2 linked regions of the Aquibium oceanicum genome follow. The protein of the gene in region 1 interacts with the protein of each later gene in a pairwise test. Links are inferred from orthologs where the notes say so. Each region holds a gene or a part of one and is shown on either strand. Other genes may lie near its edges. The genes, in order: BSQ44_RS16450 and mtgA.

The links.
Region 2: the proteins of BSQ44_RS16450 (region 1) and mtgA interact in binary tests that used the Escherichia coli proteins (3 or more experiments, as listed by UniProt). The link is inferred for Aquibium oceanicum from one-to-one orthologs.

What each region holds. Positions count from the first base shown.
Region 1 is NZ_CP018171.1:3,359,233-3,364,055, forward strand. What follows is about bases 1,824-4,823. They hold BSQ44_RS16450 (peptidoglycan D,D-transpeptidase FtsI family protein), read right to left. Parts: upstream 4,191-4,823; coding sequence 2,457-4,190; downstream 1,824-2,456. Other genes in these bases: BSQ44_RS16445 (UDP-N-acetylmuramoyl-L-alanyl-D-glutamate--2,6-diaminopimelate ligase), read right to left, coding at 1,824-2,402; ftsL (cell division protein FtsL), read right to left, coding at 4,187-4,534; rsmH (16S rRNA (cytosine(1402)-N(4))-methyltransferase RsmH), read right to left, coding at 4,544-4,823. In the rest of the region: BSQ44_RS16440 (UDP-N-acetylmuramoylalanyl-D-glutamyl-2,6-diaminopimelate--D-alanyl-D-alanine ligase), read right to left, coding at 1-951; more of BSQ44_RS16445, read right to left, coding at 948-1,823. UniProt on the Escherichia coli protein: Essential cell division protein that catalyzes cross-linking of the peptidoglycan cell wall at the division septum. Required for localization of FtsN.
Region 2 is NZ_CP018171.1:5,113,988-5,121,323, reverse strand. The notes cover bases 2,741-5,547. They hold mtgA (monofunctional biosynthetic peptidoglycan transglycosylase), read right to left. Parts: upstream 4,598-5,547; coding sequence 3,884-4,597; downstream 2,741-3,883. Other genes in these bases: BSQ44_RS25065 (polyprenyl synthetase family protein), read left to right, coding at 4,783-5,547; rpmF (50S ribosomal protein L32), read right to left, coding at 3,542-3,724; BSQ44_RS25080 (hypothetical protein), read right to left, coding at 3,007-3,408; BSQ44_RS25085 (gamma-glutamyltransferase family protein), read right to left, coding at 2,741-2,962. Also shown: polyhydroxyalkanoate synthesis repressor PhaR, read left to right, coding at 1-121; BSQ44_RS25090 (class I SAM-dependent methyltransferase), read right to left, coding at 307-1,227; more of BSQ44_RS25085, read right to left, coding at 1,376-2,740; more of BSQ44_RS25065, read left to right, coding at 5,548-5,661; BSQ44_RS25060 (response regulator), read left to right, coding at 5,757-7,336. UniProt on the Escherichia coli protein: Peptidoglycan polymerase that catalyzes glycan chain elongation from lipid-linked precursors. May play a role in peptidoglycan assembly during cell division in collaboration with other cell division proteins.

The sequences.
Region 1 (4,823 bases):
GGCCATCGCCGCGGCGGCCGCCGCGACGTCGGCGCCCGCCAGATGCACCGCGCCGAAGACCGCCAGCACGTTCTGGACGACGTGGCGTCCGGGCGCGCCGATGCGCACCGAGACCTCGTCGCCGCCGACCCGGATGGTGACCATGGAGTAATCCGCGTGCAGGTCGCACTGAAGCAGCTTGTAGTTCGCGCGCGAATGCTCGCCGAAGCCGTGCACATGCTTTACGCCCGCTTCCTTCGCGAGCTTCTCCAGGATCCGCCAGCGGTGGTCGTCGCGATTGACGAGCGCGTGGCCGCCGGGTGTCACGCCCTCGAAGATCTCACCCTTGGCCCGGGCGATGTCGTCGAGCGAATGGAAGAAGCCCAGATGCGCGGCGGCGATCATCGTCACGATGGCGACGTGCGGCTGCACCAGCTTGACCAGCGGCCGGATTTCGCCCGGATGGTTCATGCCGATCTCGTAGACCGCGTAGTCGGTGTCCTGCGGCATGCGCGCCAGCGTCAGCGGCACGCCCCAGTGGTTGTTGAACGATCGTTCGGCCGCGTGCACCTTGCCCGACGGCGAGAGCGCCAGCCGCAGCGCTTCCTTGGTGCTGGTCTTTCCGGCCGAGCCGGTGACGGCGATGACCTTCGCGTTCGACCGCGCCCGCGCCGCGGCGCCAAGCAGTTCCAGCGCGTGCAGAACATCCTCCACCACGATCATCGGCATGGTGAGCCGGCCGAGAGAGGCCAGCCTGTCTTCGGCCACGACCATGAGGCCGGCGCCGGCGGCCATCGCGGCGGTCGCGAAGTCATGACCGTCGAAATTCTCTCCCTTGATGGCGAAGAAGGCCTCGCCCTGCGCAAGCGTGCGCGTGTCGATGGAAATGCCGGTGATTTCCCGCGGCAAATTGCCGAGCGGACGCCCGCCCATGGCGGCAACCATCGCCTCGCTGGTCCAAAGCGCGCTCATCGGGCGAGCTCCGCCAAGGCGTTGCGGACCTCTTCGTGGTCGGAGAAATGGTGGGTGACCGTGCCGACCGTCTGGCCTTCCTCGTGGCCCTTGCCGGCCACGATCAGCGTGTCGCCTCCGGCCAGCATGCCGACGCCCTTCCGGATCGCCTCGCGGCGGTCGCCGATTTCGATGGCGCCGGGCGCGGCCGTCAGGATCTCGGCGCGGATCTCGGCCGGCACCTCGCTGCGCGGATTGTCGTCGGTGACGATGACCACGTCGGCGAGCCGCGTCGCGATCTCGCCCATGATCGGCCGTTTGCCCCGATCGCGGTCGCCGCCGCATCCGAACACCACGACGACGCGGCCGGTGGTGAAGGGCCGCACGGAGGACAGCACGTTCTCCAGCGCCTCCGGCTTGTGCGCGTAGTCGACATAGACCGGCGCCCCCGCGCCCGTCGAACCGACGAGATCGAGCCGCCCGGGCGCGCCTTCGAGATGCTCGAGCGCGCGCAGCGCATCGCCGGCCGGGACACCCGTCGAGATCGCCAGCCCGGCCGCGACCAGCGCGTTGGAGATCTGGAAGTCGCCGGCGAGCGGCAGCAGGATTTCGTGGATGGTCCCCTCGGCCTCGATCTCGGCGCGCTGGCGCCTGCGCTCGTGCTCCACCCGCTTCAGCGTCAGGAAGGTTCCCTTCCTGCCGACGGTCCGCACGTCCAGCCCGGCTTTCGCGGCGGCATCGATCGTCGGCTGCGACCAGGCGTCGTCGGCGAAGATGACGGCAGGCGCTCCTTTCGGCAGAAGGTCCTCGAACAGGCGCATCTTGGCGCGGTGGTAGTCCTCGATGGTGGGGTGATAGTCCATGTGGTCGCGGCCGAGATTGGTGAAGGCGCCGGCCGCGAGCCTCACCCCGTCCAGCCGGCGCTGGTCGAGCCCGTGGCTCGACGCCTCCATGGAGCAATGCGTCACGCCGGCATCGGCGAGTTCGGCAAGCAGCGCATGCAGCGCGACCGGGTCGGGCGTGGTCAGCGAGCCGTATTCCGTCCGCCCCGGCGCCACCACGCCCGTAGTACCGACGCTTGCCGCCTGCATGCCGGCGCGCGCCCAGATCTGGCGCACGAAGACTGCGACCGAGGTCTTGCCGCTCGTGCCGGTGACGGCGACCATGGTCTCCGGCTGGCGGCCGTGAAAACGGGCGGCGGCCAGCGCCAGCGCGCGGCGCGGATCGGCCGACTTCAGGACGGGAATGCCGAGCCCCGGCGCATCGGCGTCGAGCGCGGCGATAACAGCGATCGCGCCCCTGGCCGCGGCGTCGGGCGCGAAGGCCATGCCGTCCGACTTGCCGCCCCTGAGCGCGGCGAACACGAAGCCGGGACACACGGCGCGTGAATCCGAGGTAATCCCCTCGACGATCCGCTCGCCGGAGGCAGCGGATTCCACAGGGAGTATTTCGGCGAGATCACTGAGCTTCATTCAATTTCTTCGAGACGCGAGACGCCGTCCCTGCGGCGCGCCGATAGGGAATCATCAGTTCGATACCAGCAGTGCCTGGTTTTCATGGCCGAAAACTGGCTTCACGCCAAGCAGCGGCGCGGCCCTGCGGATGATGTTGGCGACGATGGGTGCGGCATTGGAACCGGCGGTCGCCCCCATCCCGGGCTTTTCCGGCTTCGGCTCGTCGATCACCGACAGGACGATGTACTGCGGATCGTCGATCGGGAAGGCGGCGAGGAAGGCGTTGAACCGCTTGTCGCTCGCATAGCGGCCGTTGACCACCTTCTCGGCCGTACCGGTCTTGCCGCCGACGCGGTAGCCCGGCACCTCGGCCCGGCGGCCGGAACCCTTCTCGGAATTCAGCCGGTAGAGATAGCGCATGTCGTCGACCGTATGCGGCTGGACCACCCGGTGGCCGATCTGCTGCGCTTCCTCTTCGCTGCGCGGCAGGAACGTCGGCGGAATGAGGGTGCCCCCGTTCATGAGCGCCGCCGCCGCGACGGCCGTCTGCAACGGCGTGGTCGCCATGCCGTGGCCGAAGGCGATGGTGATGGAATTGAGCTGCTTCCACTCCTTGGGCTCGGTGGGGCTCGCGACTTCCGGCAGTTCCGTCACCAGCCGGTCGAGCAGCCCCAGGCGCTTGATGAACTCGCGGTGCCCCTCGACGCCGACGCTCTCGGCCATCTTTGCCGACGCGATGTTGGATGAGTAGATGAAGACCTCCGGCACGGTCAGCACGCGTCCCTTGCCGTGGAAGTCGCGGATCGTGAAGCGCCCGAAGCTGATCGGCCGCGAGGCGTCGTAGCGGCTGTTCAGCGTTGCCTTGTCGGCGTCGAGTACCATGGCGGTGGTAAAGCTCTTGAAGGTCGAGCCCATCTCGTAGACGCCGGCCGACATGCGGTTGAGCCTGTCCTTGTCGTTGGCGTTGAAGGGGTTGTTCGGGTCGAAATCGGGAACCGACGCCATGGCGAAGATCTCGCCGGTCTTGGCGTTGAGCACCACGGCGCCCGCCGCGATGGCGTGATAGCGCTCCATCGCCGCGGCGATCTCGTCGCGGACGATGTGCTGGACCCTGAGGTCGATCGAAAGCCGCACCGGCTCGAGTTCCGAGGAGGCGACCATGCCCGTGGCGCGAAGATCGGCGAGCCCCTGCCCGTCGATGTACTTCTCCATGCCGGCAATGCCCTGATTGTCGACGTTGACGAGACCCAGGATGTGCGAGGCGGTGGGGCCGCCGGGATAGAAGCGCCGCTTTTCCGACCGGAAGCCGATGCCCGGCAGGCCGAGCTGCAGGATCTCGTTCTGCTGCCGCGGCGTGATCTCGCGCTTCAGCCAGGCGAAGCCCGAACCGCTCTTGAGCTTCTTGTAGGTCTGCTCGTAGTCGAGCGACGGAAGCACGGAGGTCAGCAGTTCCACCGCCTCGTCGGCATCGACGATGCGCCTTGGCTCGGCAAAAAGCGAGGCCGACTTGATGTCCGTGGCGAGCACCTGTCCGTTGCGGTCGACGATGTCGGGACGGGAGGCCGCCATCCGCGCGCCGCCGAAGATGCTGGTCTCCTCCCCGTCCTGGAGACCGAGAAAGACGAGCCGGCCGGCGATGACCGAATAGATCGCGAAGAACACCGTCATCGTCATGAGGACCCGGGATTTCGCACGCCCGCCGGTCGATTTCCGCGCCCCTTCGACGACGATGGCCGCCTGGTCGCCACTGGCGCGCGCGGGTTTCCGGCGTACGATCCCGGCGGCTTTCCTCAACAGACCCTTCATCGCGTGGTGCTCCCGGTCAGGGTTGCGTCATCCGGAGATGTGGATTCGTCCTCGTCCAGCGGCTTCATCGGGATGTCGTCGGGATCGACGATCTGCTCCGCCTCGACCGGCTGGAGGTTCAGTTCGGCCTGGTAGACCTCGACCAGTTGCTGGAGCCGCACCGGCTGGGTCAGCAGGCTCCAGTCGGCCTTCAGGAGGTCGATCGTCTCGTCCTCCAGCCTGATCTGCCGCTCGAGCTGGCGCACTTCCGCAAGCTGGTCCTCCGCCGCGCTCTTCGTCTTGTAGGTGAAGGCCGCGGCCGACACCATGACGGCGATGAGGAGGATGTCCGTGGCTCGAAACAGGCTCATCTTCTATCCATGGATGGCTTGGATTTCGGGAAGCTTCGGAAGCCCGAAGATCGAATGGTCTTCCGGCCGGGCCGGGTTTTCCGTGCGGACCGCGACGCGCAGCTTGGCCGAGCGGGCGCGCGGATTGCGTTCCGCCTCGGCTTCTGATGCGGCGATCACCTTCGCGGGCTTGTCGAAGGTCGGCGGCACTGCCTGCACTTCGGGCAGGTGGCGCGAGCCGCCGCTGCCGCCCGCGCGCTCGCCCATGAAGCGCTTGACGATCCGGTCCTCTAGCGAATGGAAG
Region 2 (7,336 bases), 1.8 Mb from region 1 along the record:
CGCGGCGGCCAGCCCGGAGCCGGAAGAACAGCCTGCACCGGCCGCCCAGAGCGGCGATGAGCTGAAGGAACTCAAGGAACAGATCGCCGCGATGCAGCGCAAGATCGACCGGATGGGGTGAGAAGGGCCGAACTTCCCCTATCGCCTGATAGCCGGGTTGCTGATTTGTCCAGTTACGCAAGTATAGCCCAATTGCGAGCATGACTTACTGGCGCCGCCCAAGCATTGCTCACTCTCCTGAGAGGTGTTGGATGACTATCTAACACCCGAGAGGAGGGAGCCTGCACGACGCATGGACCATCATTTCTATCTTGCTCGCGCGATCGAGTGCTCCAGTTGACGTAGCTTCAACGCGACCCAATTCATTTTCTCGTCGTACTCGAAGAGTGACAGTTCGTGCCTTGCGCGATCCGGTCCCCCATAATGAAGAGCGCACCACATGCGAGACAATTCCAGTTGAGTACGCTGCACGGGGTGGGGCATTTGCGAAATGATCTCATCGAACGCGACCAGTTTCGCCTCCAGAGGCATTTCATCCATCTCGGCAAGTCGCTCGCTCACCTCGGACTCGGATGGCGTCGACCTCACCATGAACAATGCACTTGAAAGGCAATATCCGACAACCTCAAAATGATCGCGGAACATCTGCATCGTCAGCGGAATCCATGGAAGATGATCAAAGACATAATCCTGCTGAATAATAATCGATTGAGGTCGGAGATGGGGGAAGAATATCTTTGAACCCTGCGTGTTCAACGCCTTTGTCTTCAAAAGATCAAGGAAAAGAATGTCGATAGGCCTGCCACTCCAGCTGTGATCGAGGAGGTCGCCTTTAACGATTGATATAAGATCTTCGTGACCGTAAATGTTGTTCAGAAAAATGGGTATAAGTGAGGAGCCAACTTTTACATCGAGACCTTTTCGCTGGAGATAAATCGTCCGGGTGTGTTCATCCGCGACGAACAAATCGAACGATGCCACCATGCCGCTGCGCGCCGGATGGCCGCCATCCTTGATTCCAAGGCAGAAAGCCAAGGTGGATGCTCCGGTCCAGCACCCTGCATCCACGATGCAATCGAGCGGGCGGTGGAAATCCTTGGTCAAATGCCACAGCATCGCCTTCTCAGGGGGCCGCATCATTGAGAAAGTGTTTTCGACCCAAGGTGGAACCGTGCGGTTCCACTCCGAGGCTTTTATCATTTTAAGATATTCGTCCTCGGTTTTCATCAGTTGGTTCCCGCTCAGTCCTCGAAGTACTTCGCATATCATGGGGGTTGATTTCAATCACCAATCTGACTTTCACCACTGTTGCTGTGACGCCGACGCGTCTGAAGACTTACGGCAGAGACGGGCCGACACAGTCTGAGCCTGCCGCTCACCACCCCAGCGCGCACCCATCCTTGCGCGGATCCGATCCGCCGATGAGGAACCCGCTCTCGTGGTCGATCGCTATGAGCTGGGCGCCGCCCCAGGGGCCGAGGGCGTCGCGGAGGGTGTGACCTTTCGCGGCCAGTCCCTCGCGGACACCGGCCGGAATGCCGGCCTCCGCTTCCAGCGTGCCGTCCTCGCCCCAGAACAGCCGCGGAAAATCGATCGCCTGCTGCGGGTCCATGCCGAAGTCCAGCATGTTGGAAAGCACCAGCGCATGGCCCATTGGCTGGTAGGCTCCGCCCATGACACCGAACGCGTATGAGGGCTTCCCGGCCTTCATCGCCATGCCGGGGATGATGGTGTGCATTGGACGCTTGGCCGGCGCGAGTTCGTTGGGGTGGCCTTTCTTCAGCGTGAAGCAAGCGCCGCGGTTCTGCAGGACGACGCCGGAGTTCGGCGTGACGATCCTCGAGCCGAAACCGGAGTAGAGCGAATTGATGAAGGAGACGGCGCGGCGGTCGCGGTCGACCACGCACAGGTATACCGTGTCGGAGTTTGGAACCGGGGGAAGCACGATCCTGTCGTTGCGCCGCTCCTGGAGGAAGCCACCGGCGAGGGCCCTGGCGTAGGCCAGGTCGAGCAAATCCCTGGTGTCGCAGTTCATCGAAGCTGGATCGGCGATGTGGCTGTCACGCACGGCATAGGCGAGGCGCGCCGCCTCGATCATCAGGTGCCAGCGGTCGGTGCCGTCGACGGAAGTGCGATCGGCGCCGAGTTGCTTCATCAGGTTCAGCATGATCAGGGCGGTGAGGCCCTGGCCGCTCGGCGGGATCTCGAACACGTCGTGGCCGCGGTAGGCGGTCGTGATGGGATCGACCCAGTCGGCGGAGACTTTCGCCAGATCCTCCTCGGTCAGGAATCCGCCCTTTTCGCGTACGGTCCTGGCGATTTCCGTGGCGACCTCTCCCTCGTAGAAGGCGACGGAGCCGCGCTCGGCGATTTGGCGCAAGGTCGCGCCGAGCGCCGGAAGCCGGTGGCGGGCAAAGACCGGGGGCGTGCGTCCATTGGGGAGATAGTGCATCGCGCCGCCTTCGTCGGCGGCGAGTTCCGAGGCATAACGCGCCCAGTCGCGCGCGACTCGAGGGTGGATCGCGAACCCTTCCTCCGCGTAGCGGATGGCGTCGAGGAAGAGCCGGTCGAAGCCGCGGGTTCCGAAACGCTGCGACAGCACCTCCCAGGCCTTGATCGCGCCGGGGACGGTCACGCTGTGCGGGCCGGTGGCGGGCATGTCCGTGAAGCCGCGCTCGCGATACCACGCCGCATTCGCTCCCGCCGGCGCGCGGCCGGAGCCGTTGAGGCCATGCAGCGAGCTGTCCGGCTCGGCCAGGATGACGAAGCAATCTCCGCCAATGCCCGTCATGTGCGGCTCGACCACCGCCAGCGTCGCGGCGGCGGCGATGGCGGCATCGACAGCGTTGCCGCCGTCCTTCAGGACCGAAAGGGCCGTGGCCGTCGCCAGCGGGTGCGAAGTCGCCGCCATGCCGTTCTCGGCGATCACGGGGGAGCGGCCCGGCAGATCGAAATTGCGCAAGGAACCTCCGTGGCGGCGGTTACGCGTCTGTTCGACGGGAGCGATCAGTTGAAGCTGACGTCGCGCCCCGCCGAGCGGATCGAGACGGAGAAGCCGGCCACGAGATCGACCAGCGCGATGACGAGGAGGATGAAGAAGACCGAATGCGCGGCGCCGCGCACGAGGAGGAACTCCACGAGATAGGCGACGAAGACGAAGGTGGAGAGGAGATGGTCGACGACGGAGGCATTCGAGGTCCGGGTCGACTTCATGATCTCGACGAAGAGCAGGATGAGCGCGATCAGGATGGTGAGGTCGCCCAGCGTCATCGACCAGTCGCCGCCTGACATCATCGGGATGGTGAAGAGCACCTGCTCCCACGGTCCGGCTGGACCGCCGCCGAGCATCCCGGCGAGGCCGAGGTTGAAGATGATGAAGGGGACGATCAGCAGCGGGATGGAGGCCATTGCGCACTCGCTTTGTCAGGTCCGCACCGGTGTAGCGGGCCGGAGCGCAGCGTCAAGATGATGCCAGGCCACAAACGCAAAAGACCGGCACGGGGCCGGTCGATGCGTCACGAAAAGAGAGCCTGAAGGCGGCTCAGCTTTCCTTGGATTCGAGAACCTGACGGCCGCGGTACATGCCGGTCTTCAGGTCGATGTGATGCGGACGGCGAAGTTCGCCCGAGTTCTTGTCCTCGACATAGGTCGGGGCCTTCAGCGCGTCGGCGGCGCGACGCATGCCGCGCTTGGACGGCGAGGTTTTTCTTTTGGGTACAGCCATGGAACCTGCTCCATCGATCGGTCAAAGCCCGCCGCGCCCTCGTTTCGAAGAGCCAGTCGCGACAGGCTGTTTTTTGAAAGTCGCGTGCCTATACACGCTGGAACCCGCTTTGGCCAGCGGGGTCGCCAAATTTTTGTCGCACGGCCGCGCCGAGGCGTCCTACTTCACGCAGCGAATGTGGGAGCCGGCCTGCTGTGCCCGTTTCTCGATGACATTGGCGAGCTTGTTCAGCCCGGAGGTCGGCCGCCCCGGTGTACGGGCGATCGGGTTGGGGAGCGTCACGGCGAGGAGGGCGGCCTGCCGGCGCGACAGCTTGGCCGCCGATACTCCGAAATGGTGCTGCGCAGCGGCTTCGGCGCCATAGATGCCGGGGCCCCACTCCACGATGTTGAGATAGATCTCCATGATGCGTTTCTTGGGCACGATGGCGTCGAAGGCGAGCGCCATCGGAGCTTCGAGCGCCTTGCGCACGAAGGAGCGGCCCTGCCACAGGAACAGGTTCTTGACCGTCTGCATGGGGATCGTCGAGGCGCCGCGCGTCTCCTCGCCTGCCAGTGCGCCGTCGATGACCTGGTTGAGGGCGCCCCAGTCGATGCCCCGGTGCGAACAGAACTGGCCGTCCTCGGACATGATGACGGAGTGAACCAGCACGGGTGCGATCTCCTCCAGCGGAACCCATTCGCGCTCGTAGCCCTCGAGCGTGACGAGGTCCTTCGCCATCAGGGTGGAGATCGGATGGACGAAGGGGAGCAGATAGAGCAGCGTCAATGCCGCCGGGATCAGGGCGAGCGCGACCAGCGCCACCAGGAGGACCCCCAGCCACCTGCGCAATCTGAACCGGGATCGTCTCTGTTTCGCCGCGCGGCGCGCCATTGGGCCCTCCGCGGGCTCGGGGTCAACTTCGGGTGTTTCCACAACGGGCATGCATTCGCTTCACCTATCGTGGACATAAAGCGCGAGAACACCAGGTGCAACGCCGCGCTTGACCACCGGGGAATTTGCGGCCATCGCTCGCCCGCATGCAAGCCGATGTCGAAACCCTCTTCGAAGCAACGCGCATGGCGCATGCCGATGCCGTGGAATCCATGCTGCGGGCGCTTCTGGACGACCGCCCGCGCGACGGCGAGGTGGCGCGGCCGTCCGGCCTCTTGCAGGCGATCCGCCATGGGGCGCTCGGCGGCGGGAAGCGGCTACGGCCGTTCCTGCTACTGGAGAGTGCCGCCCTTTTCGGCGCGACGGGTACCGCCCCCTTGCGGGTCGCGGCGGCGCTGGAATGCATTCATTGCTACTCGCTGATCCACGACGACCTGCCCGCCATGGACGACGACGACATGCGGCGCGGGCGGCCGACCGTGCACCGGGCGTTCGACGAGGCGACGGCGATCCTCGCAGGCGACAGCCTCTTGACCTACGCCTTCGACGTCATCGCCAGCGAAGAGACGGAACTCCCGGCCGAGCGGCGCGTCGAACTCGTCACCCGTTTGGCGCGGGCGGCGGGACTGGGCGGCATGGCCGGCGGACAGTTTCTCGATCTCGCGGCCGAGCGAGAGACGCCCGGCGAGGACGGGATCCTCCGGCTCCAGGCCATGAAGACCGGTGCGCTTATCCGCTTCGCCTGCGAGGCCGGCGCGATCGTCGGGCAGGCGAGTCCCGCCGACCGCGAGCGGCTGGCGGAATTCGGCTCCGCGATCGGCCTCGCCTTCCAACTCGCCGACGACCTCCTCGACCTGACCTCCGATGCCGCCACGCTCGGCAAGGCGGCGGGAAAGGACGCGGCGGCGGGCAAGGCGACGCTCGCCGGCTTGCACGGCATCGAGTGGACGCGCCGGCAATTGTCCGGGCTGATGGACCAGGCCAACGACCTGTTGCGGCCGTTCGGCGAGGCCGGGACCATGCTTCGCACGGCCGCGCGGTTCGTGATCGAGCGCGACCACTGACCCGATCAGGCGGAAAAGCTGAGCGTTAAGCCCGGTTTAACGCGATTGCTCGATGTTTACGGACATTCGGGCGATTTCAGTTTTTCGGGTACGCCATGTCTCCAGTCATCACGCGCTCCTACATGCGCGGCCGGATCTACGCGATTCTGGCCGGTTTCGTGATGGTGGTCTCCGCCGGAACCGGCTTCATGATGTGGCAGTCGGAACTGGCAAAGACGAACGTGAAATTCGGCGCGGTCATCACGTCGATGGCAGATGCCACGAGCGACGTGCTCTACCAGACGATGCGCCTTGACAACACGCGCATCCGCAAATCGGCATCCGCCGCCTCCACGACGGTTTCAGGTGATATGGCGGCGCCCTCTTCAATCGACAGGGACGGGTCTCTGGAAACGCCTCCCGAAGTCGCCCTGATCCGCGCCGATCTTCGCGATGCGCTCGATCGTCTCCAGTCAGCCTACGAGGCGCTGGAGCATGCGATCGAAGGAGACGTCATGGTCGGCGAGAGCCGCTCTATCACTGCGGGGGAGGCGGGGAACCAGTCCGACGGCAATATCGGGGGCGGCGACACGCTGCTCGATGCCATCATCGGTATCGATGCACCCAAGGCCGTCCGCGACATTTGGGAGGGAGACGGCACCGCCTCCCTGAAACGCGACATTCGCGAAGTTCTCACCCACGCCGACCGGCTCGACATCTTCCGCGACAATTCGCAGCCCGCCGCCCAGCGGGTGTTCCTCCAGTTGAAGCAGTTCGCCAACGACCGGTTACGCCCGAACCTGTCGCGTTCCCTCGACCAGCTCAACGCTGACATGATCTCGCGATATGGCACGCTTCAGCTGTCGCTGCTCGTCGTGGCGATCGTCATGATCGCGGCGGGCGGGCTCGTCGGGCTGCGTATCTTCGAGCCGATGATGCGCAACATCTATGCATCGCACGAAGACCTGCGCCGGGCGAAGGAAACCGTGGAAGGCGCCAAGCTGAAGGCCGAGGCCGCCGACCGGGCCAAGTCGGAATTCCTGGCGAACATGAGCCACGAGATCCGCACCCCGATGAACGGGGTGATGGGCATGGCGGAACTGCTGGAGCGTACGGAACTCGACAAGCGGCAGTCGATGTTCGTCGACGTCATCCTGAAGTCGGGTAATTCGCTGCTGACGATCATCAACGACATCCTCGACTTCTCCAAGATCGATGCCGGGCAGCTGGAACTCGATCCCGCGCCGTTCCGCATCGGCGAGGCGATCGAGGACGTCGCGACGCTGGTTTCGGCAAAGGTCGCGGAGAAGGACCTCGAACTCATCGTCCGGGTCGATCCAGCGCTGCCGGTTTCGGTCGTCGGAGACGTCGGCCGCTTCCGCCAGATCGCCACCAACCTGGTCGGCAACGCCGTGAAATTCACCGAGAAGGGACATGTCCTGGTCGATATCTCCGGCACGGTGCGCGGAGAGACCGTGGACATCACGCTGCGCGTCGAGGACACCGGCATCGGCATTCCGCGGGACAAGTTGTCCGCGGTGTTCGACAAGTTCGCACAGGTCGATGCCTCGTCGACCCGCCGGCACGAGGGAACCGGGCTGGGGCTCGCCATCGCCTCGCGGCTGGTGGAACTGATGGGCGGGAAGATCGCGGTGGAGAGCTCGGTCGGGGAGGGATCGACCTTCTCGTTCACCAT